3 regions of the Kitasatospora sp. NPDC048715 genome follow, and region 1 is predicted to be linked to each of the others. Evidence: riboswitches for the same ligand, from Rfam matches in the RefSeq annotation. Region 1 holds a riboswitch; each other region holds the start of a gene.
What was found. Region 1 has a riboswitch for cyclic di-AMP ahead of ACGFSC_RS34640 (M23 family metallopeptidase). Riboswitches for the same ligand answer to the same signal wherever they lie in the genome.

Region 1 (3,262 bases):
CCCGAAGGGCAGGTGGCGGGTGACCTCCGGGTCGCCGAACAGCGCGTGCAGCGCGTCCACGTCGCCCTCGGTGAGGTGGTACTCGCGGACGGCCAGTCGCGGGCCGGTGAGTCGTACGGGGACCATGGCTGCCGACCCTATCCCCGCCCGGCGGCTACCGTTCGGACTATGAACGACGAAGACCTGCGGCTCGCCCCCCGCACCAAGGCCGCCGACCTGCTCGCCTGGGCGGCCGGGCAGGACCGCGCGCCGGTGGCCGAGGCGCCGCTGCGCGCGGTGCTGGCGCTGCTGGAGCTGGGCGACGGCAGGATGCACGACGGCTGGCCGGAACTGACCTCCGACGCGGTGGAGCACCTGCTGTACGAGCGGCTCCACCTGTACGTCCAACCCGCACCCGAGGAGGACCCGCTCGCCTACGGCGACGCCGTCCGGCTGCTGATCGACCACCAGCGGGCGGCCCGGCGGCTGAACGCCAAGCGCCAGGAGCGGCTGCACGAGGAGGCCGAGTGGCAGGGCGAGGTCGCGGCCGGGCTGCTGCGCCGCGCCGACCTGGTGACCTGGCCCCGGCTGTACGCGGTGCTGCTGCACGCGTACGGGGTGGACGTCACGGACGGGGCGGCGGTGCGGGACTGGCTGGCCGGCTTCGCGGAGCTCGCGGAGGAGGACCGGCTGGCCGCGTACGAGGCGCTGGTGCCGGCCGGCTGGCTGGACGAGCCGGACGAACAGGGCTGGGGCCCGGGCCGGGTGCTGTCGGTCGGCATGGCCACCGACGGCGCCCGGCGGCTGCTGGAGCAGGGCCTGATGCGGCGCAGCTACCGCAACCTGGCCGAGCTGACCGCGCAGGGGCGGCCGATGCCGGACGAACTGGCCGGGGACTTCGGGCAGTTCGAGGAGGCGGCGGTCGACGCGGCGCTCGACCTGTTCGGCGGGTGGACGGTGCCGGGACTGCCCCGGCTGCTGGTGACGGAGTTCCCGGAGCTGGCGCCGGAGCCGGGCCAGGAGGAGATCGAGGCGTACCTGGCGCAGCTGCCCGCCGAGGAGTGAGACCTCGCACGAAGGCCCCGGCCCGGAGCGGCTGCTCCGGGCCGGGGCCTTCTCGCGTGCGCGTCGGGTTCTCTCGCGCGGGTGCGCGGGCCTCTCGCGGGTGCGTCGGGTTTCTCGCGGGTGCGTCGGGTTTCTCGCGCGGGTCAGGGGTTGAGGCCGCGCTGCTGGAGCCAGGGCTCCGGGTCGACCGGGGCGCCGCCGCCGGGGCGGACCTCCATGTGCAGGTGCGGCCCGGTGACGTTGCCGGTCGCGCCGACCTTGCCGATCTGCTGGCCGGGGGCGACCTTGCCGGAGCCCTTGGTGATCGAGGAGAGGTGGCAGTACCAGATCTCGGTGCCGTCGGGCAGGGTCTCGACGATCCGGTAGCCGTACGAGCCGGCCCAGCCGGCCGAGGTGATGGTGCCCTGGCCGAGCGCGTAGACCGGGGTGCCGGTGTCGGCGGCGAAGTCCAGGCCGGTGTGCAGGTTGGCCCAGTAGCGGGCGCTCTGGCCGTAGTGGGCGGAGAGCCGGTAGTCCTTCACCGGGAGGGTGAGGGCGGCGGCCTTGACCCGCTCGGCCTCCTCGGCGGCGCGCTTGGCCTCGGCCTCCTTGGCGACGGCCTTGGCCTCCGCCTCCTGCGCGGCCTGGAGCCGGGCGGTCTCCTCGGCGGCGGTGCGCTGGCTGTCGGCCTGGTGCTGGATGCGGGCGGCGAGCGCGAGGCCGGGGTCGGCGGAGAGGGCGACCGGGGTCTCGTCCGGGGCCTCGACGGCGGGGGCGGCGGCCGGGGTCGCCGAGGCGAAGCCGGTGGCGCCCAGGGTGGCGGCGACGGCGGTGACGCCGAGCAGTGGGGAGGCTCCGCGGGTCTGACGCGGCATCCGGTGGCGGTTGGTCTCGACCTCCGCGGGGAAGTCCTCCGGGCCGAAGGCCTCGGGGCCGTCCGTGCCGGGGTGGTCGAGGAGCTGGGTACCGGCTGCGAAGCCGGCCGGGTGTGCCGGGGTGTGCGTCGACGCCACGGAGGCGCGCTCCTTTCCTTCCTTCGCGCCTACCGGGTTAGCTGACGGGTTCGGAGCAGGAAGGTCTCCTACGGCTGGGCCGGAGCCCCGCCGATTCACCCCAAGGAACATGGTTCCCCGGCTCCCTGACCTGCCCGGAGGCGGGTCGGCGGGATTAGGCGACGGCGCACGGTGCCGTCTGGGTACGGCGTTGACAACCGCGCTGCGTTATCAAACGTTAATCCTAGGAGGCTCTGATTCCAAGCCATCCGTTCGGAGCAGCCTAGGGCAAAGTGATCGGACGTCAACGAACGACACCGGCGAACACCCCCCTCGCGCACGGCCCCATCTGAGTACTCCTACTCATGTGCGCCCCGGCCGGGCGGCCACATCCTGGCGCCATGAGCACATCGATGCAGACCCGCACCACGGCCGCGTACCACATCCAGGCCGTCCTCTCCTTCGCCCTGTCGGGCGTCGCCCTCGCCGTCGGGATCGCCTACCTGCCGGTCGGCGGGTGGACCAGGGCCTTCCTCGGGATCGGCCTCCTCTACACCGTCACCTCGGCGTTCACCCTGGCGAAGGTGATCCGGGACCGGCAGGAGTCCAACGAGATGGTCACCCGGGTGGACCAGGCCAGGCTGGAGAAGCTGCTCAGCGAGCACGACCCGTTCAAGGTGGAGGGAGTCTGATCGCCCCTTCCTCTCTCCACCCGCTCCTCCCGCTCCACCCCTCACCCGGCCGTTCGCTTGACAGCTAAGGCTATTAGCCTTAGCTTTATGGCTATCGGCCCGCACGCCGATGTCCCGCACCGGCGGCCCGAGGAGGACCCCATGAACGGCACCATCACCCCGAGCACCCAGTACCTGACCGTTCCCGGCGGCCGGATCGCCTTCGACGACACCCGGCGGGGCGACGGCACCCCCGTCGTCCTGCTCCCGGGCATGCTCGACAGCCGGGCCGCCTACCGGCACCTGCGCCCGCTGCTCGTCGCCGCCGGCCACCGCGTCGTCACCGTGGACCTGCGGGGCTTCGGCGAGTCCTCCGTCGAGTGGGACGACTACGGCCCGGCCGCGATCGCCGGCGACGTCCTCGCCCTGCTCGACCACCTCGGCATCGAGCGCGCCGTCCTCGCCGGGAACTCCTACACCGGGGCGACCGTCGTCAGGGCCGCCGGGGACGCGCCCGAGCGGGTCGCCGGGATCGTCCTGCTCAACGCCTTCGTCGAGAACCCGCCGCCGGGCGCC
Region 2 (3,262 bases), on a different contig from region 1:
TCAGCACGGTGATCGGCACCAGGGCGAAGCCCGACACCAGCGGCGAGAACCCGGACACGATCTGGAGCTGCACCACCAGCAGGAAGAAGACCCCGCTGAACGCCGCGTACACGCACAGGGTGACCAGGTTCACCGCGGTGAACAGCCGGGAGGAGAACAGCCCGAGCGGCAGCATCGGTTCGGGGGCGCGGCGCTCGACGGCCACGAAGGCGACGCCGAGCGCCACCCCGATCACCCCGCTGACCCAGACCGCCGGGGACAGGCCCTCGCCGGCCGCAGTCAGCGCGTAGGTGATCGCGCCGAGCGCGAGGGCGGCGAGCACGGCGCCGAGCACGTCGAAGCGGCCGGTGGCGGCCTCGTCCCGGGTCTCCGGCACCGACCGGGTGGTCACCGCGATCACGGCGGCGGCGAGCGGCAGGTTCAGCAGGAAGATCCAGCGCCAGCCGGGGCCGTCCACCAGCCAGCCGCCGAGGAAGGGGCCGATCGCGGCGGACACCCCGCCGAGGCCGGACCAGAGCCCGACCGCGGCCGAGCGGTCGTCGGGGTGGAAGACGGCCTGGAGCATGGCGAGCGAGCCGGGGGTGAGCAGCGCCCCGCCGATGCCCTGGACGGCGCGGGCGGCGATCAGCACGTGGATGTTCGGCGCCGCGGCGCAGGCCGCGGAGGCGATGGCGAACCAGACCACGCCGATCAGGAAGACCTTGCGCCGCCCGTACCGGTCGCCGAGCGCGCCGCCGAGCAGGATCAGGCCCGCCAGGGTGAGCAGATAGGCGTTCAGAGTCCATTGCAGGGACGCCAGGGAGGCGCCGAGGTCGGCGCCGATCCGGGGCAGGGCGACGTTCACGACGGTGCCGTCGAGCATCGCCATGCTGGAGCCGAGCACGGTCGCCAGTAGTACCCAGCGACCCTGCGCGGTGCCCAGGCGCAGGGTGCCGGCCTCGGAGGTGGCCACGGGCGAATCCTGCGCTGCCGGGGCGCACGTGACAAGGGTCACCGGTGGGTGTGTTGACGGTCGGCGGTGCGTGAACGGGTGGCTGCGTTCCGTCGCCGATCTCGGCGCAGGGTCGTGGATCAGTGGCGGGGGGTGAATGGGTTGTGTACGCACCGTGGGGTCCGGTCTGCGGAGGGTCACCGGAACGGGGGAGATGGTTGCCCTTTCAAGAGATCGACATTGCTTCACCCGAACGGATGGGTTTTAGTTCAGCGACCGCCCGGCCAGTCCGGACGGATCCACCGGGTGGAACGCCGAGTCCTGCCGCTGCCCGGTGGTTCGAAACGAACTCTGTACGGCAGGAGCGGGGGACCCACAGGTAAGTCGCCGGACCGGAGTTCGCGCCTCAGGGCGCGGGCGTCCAGGACCGGCTAGGGGTGAAGCCGCGCATGCGGCCGGGCAACTCCAGCCCGAACCCGACAGCTCACCTCGCAGGCGTCGGAGAGGAAAATTCCATGCCTGCTCAGGCTCGTCGTATCGCCCTGCCCCGCGCCGCCCGAATCGGCATCGCGACCGCCGTCACCGGTGTCTCCTTCGCCCTCCCGCTCGTCACCGCGGTGAGCGCCCAGGCCCACACTGTTCCGGCCGCCCCGGCCGCGCAGGCCGCCGCCTCCACGGACGCCAAGCCGGCCGCGCCGGCCGCTGCCCCGGCCACCCCGGCCGCGCAGGAGAGCTACCGCGTCGTCAGCGGAGACACCCTGTCCAAGATCGCCGACGCCAAGAACGTCGAGGGCGGCTGGCGCGCGCTGTACGAGCAGAACCGCTCGGTCGTCGGTGCCGACCCGAACCTGATCTTCCCGGGCCAGCAGCTCGCGCTGTCGGGCCACGCCGCCGCGCCGGCCGCCGACGCCGCCCCGGCCAAGCCGGCCGCCCCGGCGAAGCCCGCCCAGCCGGCCGCCCAGGCGACCCAGGCCGCCAAGCCGCAGGCCCAGGTCCAGGTGAAGACCGAGGCCGCCAAGCCGTCCGCCCAGCTCCAGACCCAGCTGCAGGTCGCCGCTCCGGCTGCGGTCGTGACCGCCACTCCGGTCGCCGCCGCCACCTCCGGCTTCGTCGCCCCGCTGGCCAACCCGAGGCTCGGCACCGCCTACGGCGTGGCCGGCTCGATGTGGGCCTCCGGCCACCACACCGGCCAGGACTTCGTCGCCTCCACCGGCACCCCGCTGCGCGCCGTCGCCAACGGCGTCGTGGTCAAGGCCGGCAACGGCGGCGCCTACGGCAACGAGGTCGAGATCAAGCTCGCCGACGGCCACTACGCCGAGTACGCGCACCTCTCCTCGATCGGCGTGAGGATCGGTCAGGCCGTCACCGCCGGCCAGCAGATCGGCCTCTCCGGCGCCACCGGCAACGTGACCGGCCCGCACCTGCACTTCGAGATCCGCAACGGCTCGGAGTACGGCTCGGACATCAACCCGGTCGCCTACCTGCGCGCGCACGGCGTCGCGCTCTGACCCGGGGCCGCTGAGCCCCGAGGGTTTTCGGAACCACCGCTGCTGCGGGGCGAATCGATCCTCCGGGATGGTCATGTCGGGTGACCGCTCGACCGGGTGATCGCCGCACGGCGGACATGGGCGCGGGACACGCCCAGGCCGGCCCGGCCGCACGAGGACCTCCTCGTACGGCCGGGCCGGCCGCTGCCGTTTCCGGGCCCGTCCGGTCGTGCCCCGGCCGTCCGGCGGGTTCCGGAGCGTCGTTCGACCGGTCGAACGCGGCGTCAACCCGACTGCTCCGGAGGGCCGTCGGCCCGATCGCGGGGCTGCTCCGGCGCGCCATGCTGTCGGACGGTCAGCGTCCGGCCGGTCCGGCGGTCGGGCGGGTCCGGGAGGCGAGGAGGCCGGATGGCGGTCCGGAGCGGGGACGTGGCGGGGGAGAAGGCCGGGCGGGAGCGGCCGGGTACGGGCGGCGTCGACCGGCTGAAGGCGGACTCGGTCGGCCTGGTCGGCGTGGTGTTCATGGCGCTCGCCACCGCCGCCCCGATCACCGCGATGACGGGCAACCTGCCGATCATCGTCGGGCAGGGCAACGGCGCCGGCGCGCCCGCCGCGTACGTCGTGGCGACCGTGGTGCTGACGGTGTTCTCGGTCGGGTACGTGGCGATGGCCCGGCACATCACCGCGGCCGGCGCGTTCTACGGCTACGTCTCGCACGGGCTGGGCCGGGTGGTCGGGATGGCCTCGGGGCTGCTCGCGGTGCTGGCGTACGTCGTCACCGAGGCCTCGGCCCTCGGCTTCTTCGCGTACTCGCTGCGCGGGCTGGTCCGTTCGCAGCTGGGGC
Region 3 (3,262 bases), on a different contig from region 1:
AAGAAGGAGCAGGACCCTTGGCCTCCCACCGCCGTCCCAAGCAGCCGAGCCGCGCGCGGATCTCCGTGCTCACCGCTGCTGCTGCGACCGCGGTCGCCCTCTCCGCCCAGGTGGCCGCGCACGCCGCGCCGCAGCCGAACAAAACGGACGTCAAGGCGCAGATCGACCAGCTCCAGGAGGAGCAGGAGCAGGCGGCGGAGAAGTACAACGGCGCCAAGGAGCGGGCCGACCAGCTGCGCAAGCAGGCCGACCAGCTGCAGGACCAGGTGGCCCGCAGCCAGGAGCAGATGACCCAGCTCCAGGGCGGCCTCGCCGAGGTGGCGGGCGAGCAGTACCGCACCGGCGGCATCGACCCGTCCGTCCAGCTGATGCTCACCTCCGACCCGTCCGGCTACCTGGAGAAGGCCTCCACCGTCCAGCAGGCCAGCAGCAGCCAGGCCGAGGCGCTCAAGGGGCTGCTGGACCAGCAGCGCCGGCTGGACCAGGAGAAGGTCGAGGCCTCCGCCGTGCTCGCCTCGCTGGACACCACCACCAAGGACCTGAACCAGGCCAAGGCGGACGTCAACACCAAGCTGAAGGCCGCCCAGGACCTGCTGAACTCGCTGAGCGCCACCGACCGCGCCGCGCTGAAGGCCCAGCAGGCGCAGGACGACCGCGCCTCGCGCGGCAGCGACCGGGTCGACCTCAGCAGCCTGCCGCCGGCCAGCGGCTACGCGGCCGTGGCGATGGCCAAGGCGATGAGCAAGCAGGGCTCGCCGTACGTGTGGGGCGCCACCGGCTCGACCACCTTCGACTGCTCGGGCCTGATGGTCTGGGCGTACGGGCAGGCGGGCGTCTCGCTGCCGCGCACCTCGCAGGAGCAGGGCCACTACGGCACCCGGGTGCCCTCGCTGGACCAGGCCCAGCCGGGCGACCTGGTGGTCTACGGCAACGACATGCACCACGTCGGGATGTACATCGGCAACGGCATGGTGGTCCACGCGCCGCACACCGGTGACGTGGTGAAGGTGATGAAGGCCGACGCGATGTCGATCAACACGATCCGCCGGGTCTGACGGCCCGACACGCCCGCGGGGCCCTTCCGGGGGCTGTGAAAAGCGCCACCCCTCGTTCGGGGGTGGCGTTCGGCTTTCCGTCCCTTCGCGACCACATGCTGAGAACTGATCAGCCATCTGTGTGCCAGTGGTCACCATCGGTCATTTTCACAGAAGAACTTGGGAAATCTTTGGTCTTTTTTCTGACAAGGATTTGAACCGATCACGGTTCAGTTACTAGGGTCGTGCCCTGAACCACCGCACTGTCGATCGCCCAGCCAGGGTGGCGGCGGTGGTTACCGTCGAGTTCGTGAGGCAGCGGGGCAGGTCGAAGCGACTGCCCGACAGGGGAGCCCAGTGTTTTGGGGGCGCTGCGGAGCGGAGCCGGGGAACCACGTTCCTCCGGGGTGAATCGACGCCAGGTCGGCCGATGGAACGGCCGTGAGGCGTCGTAGGGCATGCTTCCGGCCCGAACCCGTCAGCTCACCCGGTAGGCGGACGTAGGAAGAAGGAGTCCGCCTTCGTGGCGTCCCATCGTCGTCCCAAGCCCGCAGGCCGCGCCCGGGTCTCGATCCTGACCGGTGTCGCCGCGGCAGCCGTCGTCCTCTCCGCGCAAGGCGCCCACGCCGACCCGCAGCCGACCAAGGAACAGGTCAAGGGGCAGGTCGACCAGCTCAACGAGCAGGCCGAGATCGCGACCGAGAACTACAACGCGGCCCAGGCCAAGCAGCAGGAGCTGGAGAAGCAGGTCTCCGGCATGCAGGACCAGGTGGCCCGTCAGCAGGCCCAGGTCACCGAGCTCCAGGGCGGCCTGGCCGAGATCGCCGGCGAGCAGTACCGCAACGGGGGCATATCCCCGACCGTCCAGCTGATGTTCTCCTCCAGCCCGGACACCTTCCTCAGCCAGGCCGACGCGCTGAACCAGGCCGGCAGCACCCAGAAGGGTCAGCTGAAGGAGCTCCAGGAGCAGCAGCGCAAGCTCGACCAGGACCGCAACGAGGCCCAGGGCAAGCTCGCCGAGCTGGAGTCGACCACCCAGCAGCTGAAGGCCTCCAAGGAGGAGGTCCAGGGCAAGCTGAAGGCGGCCCAGGACCTGCTCAACACGCTGACCGAGCAGGAGCGCCAGGCGCTGCGCCAGGCCGAGGAGAAGGCCGCGGCCGACGCCAAGGCCAAGGCCGACGCCGCCCAGGCCCAGCAGCAGCAGGCCGACCGCGCCTCCCGCGACAACAGCCGCGGCGACCTCGCGGCCGGCTCGACCGCCTCGGCCGGCTCGACCGCCTCCTCCCCGGTGAAGGTGGCCCCGGGCAGCTCGCGCGGTGCCGCCGCGCTCTCGGCCGCCGCCTCCAAGATCGGCAGCCCGTACGTCTGGGGCGCCACCGGCCCGGGCTCCTTCGACTGCTCCGGTCTGATGGTCTGGGCGTTCAACCAGGCGGGCGTGTCGCTGCCGCGCACCTCGCAGGCGCAGGCCTCGGCCGGCACCCGGATCGGCTCGGACATCTCCCAGGCCCAGCCCGGCGACCTGCTGATCTTCTACACCGACGCCCACCACGTCGGCATCTACGCGGGCAACGGCCAGGTGCTGCACGCGCCCAAGCCGGGCGCGTCGGTGCGCTACGAGGCCGTCACCAACATGCCGCTGGCCTCCATCGTGCGGGTCTGATCACCGCTCGGACGCTTCCAGGCCCGGCCTCCCCCAGGGGAGGCCGGGCCTGCGGTTTTTCCTGCGGCTTTTCCCGAGGGCCGATCAAATGTCCGACAACAGCCTGAATATTCGGGTTGGCAGGGGTTTGGACTCGCTTGCCCTGACTCGCTAACGTCTGCCACCGGACTCCCGCTCGACGGCCGCCCGTCCCGGTGCGGCGGCGGGAGCCGCGCCGCAGGATTGGAGCCGCTGCCGCCATGCCCGTGCACCGCCGTTCCCAACTGCTCGCCCGGGCGCTGGTGCTGACCGCGGCCGCCGCCACCGCCCTGGGTGTGGCCGCCGGAGGCAGCGCCCAGGCCGCCCCCGGCAGCCCCGACCCGGGCGACCGCCAGGACGTCAAGACGCAGGTGGAACAGCTGTACGACGAGGCCGAGCAGGCGTCCGAGAAGGCCAACGCGGCGCAGGAGGCCCAGCGGCGGCTCCAGGGCGAGACCACGATCCTCCAGGGCGAGATCGCCGTGGCCCAGGACCAGCTCAACGGGCTGCGGGGCGACCTCGCGACGGTGGCCGGGGCCGAGTACCGCGG

Region 2: it holds a riboswitch for cyclic di-AMP, as region 1 does, so the genes downstream of both, ACGFSC_RS33405 (LysM peptidoglycan-binding domain-containing M23 family metallopeptidase) here and ACGFSC_RS34640 (M23 family metallopeptidase) in region 1, are expected to answer to the same signal.
Region 3: it holds a riboswitch for cyclic di-AMP, as region 1 does, so the genes downstream of both, ACGFSC_RS30395 (NlpC/P60 family protein) here and ACGFSC_RS34640 (M23 family metallopeptidase) in region 1, are expected to answer to the same signal.

Annotation. Positions count from the first base shown of each region.
Region 1 is NZ_JBICVH010000021.1:213,624-216,885, reverse strand. It holds gene ACGFSC_RS34650 (GNAT family protein) at 1-126, opposite strand, end outside; gene ACGFSC_RS34645 (hypothetical protein) at 169-1,044, shown strand; gene ACGFSC_RS34640 (M23 family metallopeptidase) at 1,188-2,036, opposite strand; cyclic di-AMP (ydaO/yuaA leader) riboswitch at 2,049-2,207, opposite strand; gene ACGFSC_RS34635 (YiaA/YiaB family inner membrane protein) at 2,417-2,707, shown strand; gene ACGFSC_RS34630 (alpha/beta hydrolase) at 2,849-3,262, shown strand, end outside.
Region 2 is NZ_JBICVH010000020.1:202,721-205,982, reverse strand. It holds gene ACGFSC_RS33410 (MFS transporter) at 1-952, opposite strand, end outside; cyclic di-AMP (ydaO/yuaA leader) riboswitch at 1,244-1,444, shown strand; gene ACGFSC_RS33405 (LysM peptidoglycan-binding domain-containing M23 family metallopeptidase) at 1,447-2,439, shown strand; gene ACGFSC_RS33400 (APC family permease) at 2,827-3,262, shown strand, end outside.
Region 3 is NZ_JBICVH010000018.1:61,402-64,663, reverse strand. It holds gene ACGFSC_RS30400 (NlpC/P60 family protein) at 18-1,055, shown strand; cyclic di-AMP (ydaO/yuaA leader) riboswitch at 1,394-1,547, shown strand; gene ACGFSC_RS30395 (NlpC/P60 family protein) at 1,558-2,694, shown strand; gene ACGFSC_RS30390 (NlpC/P60 family protein) at 2,934-3,262, shown strand, end outside.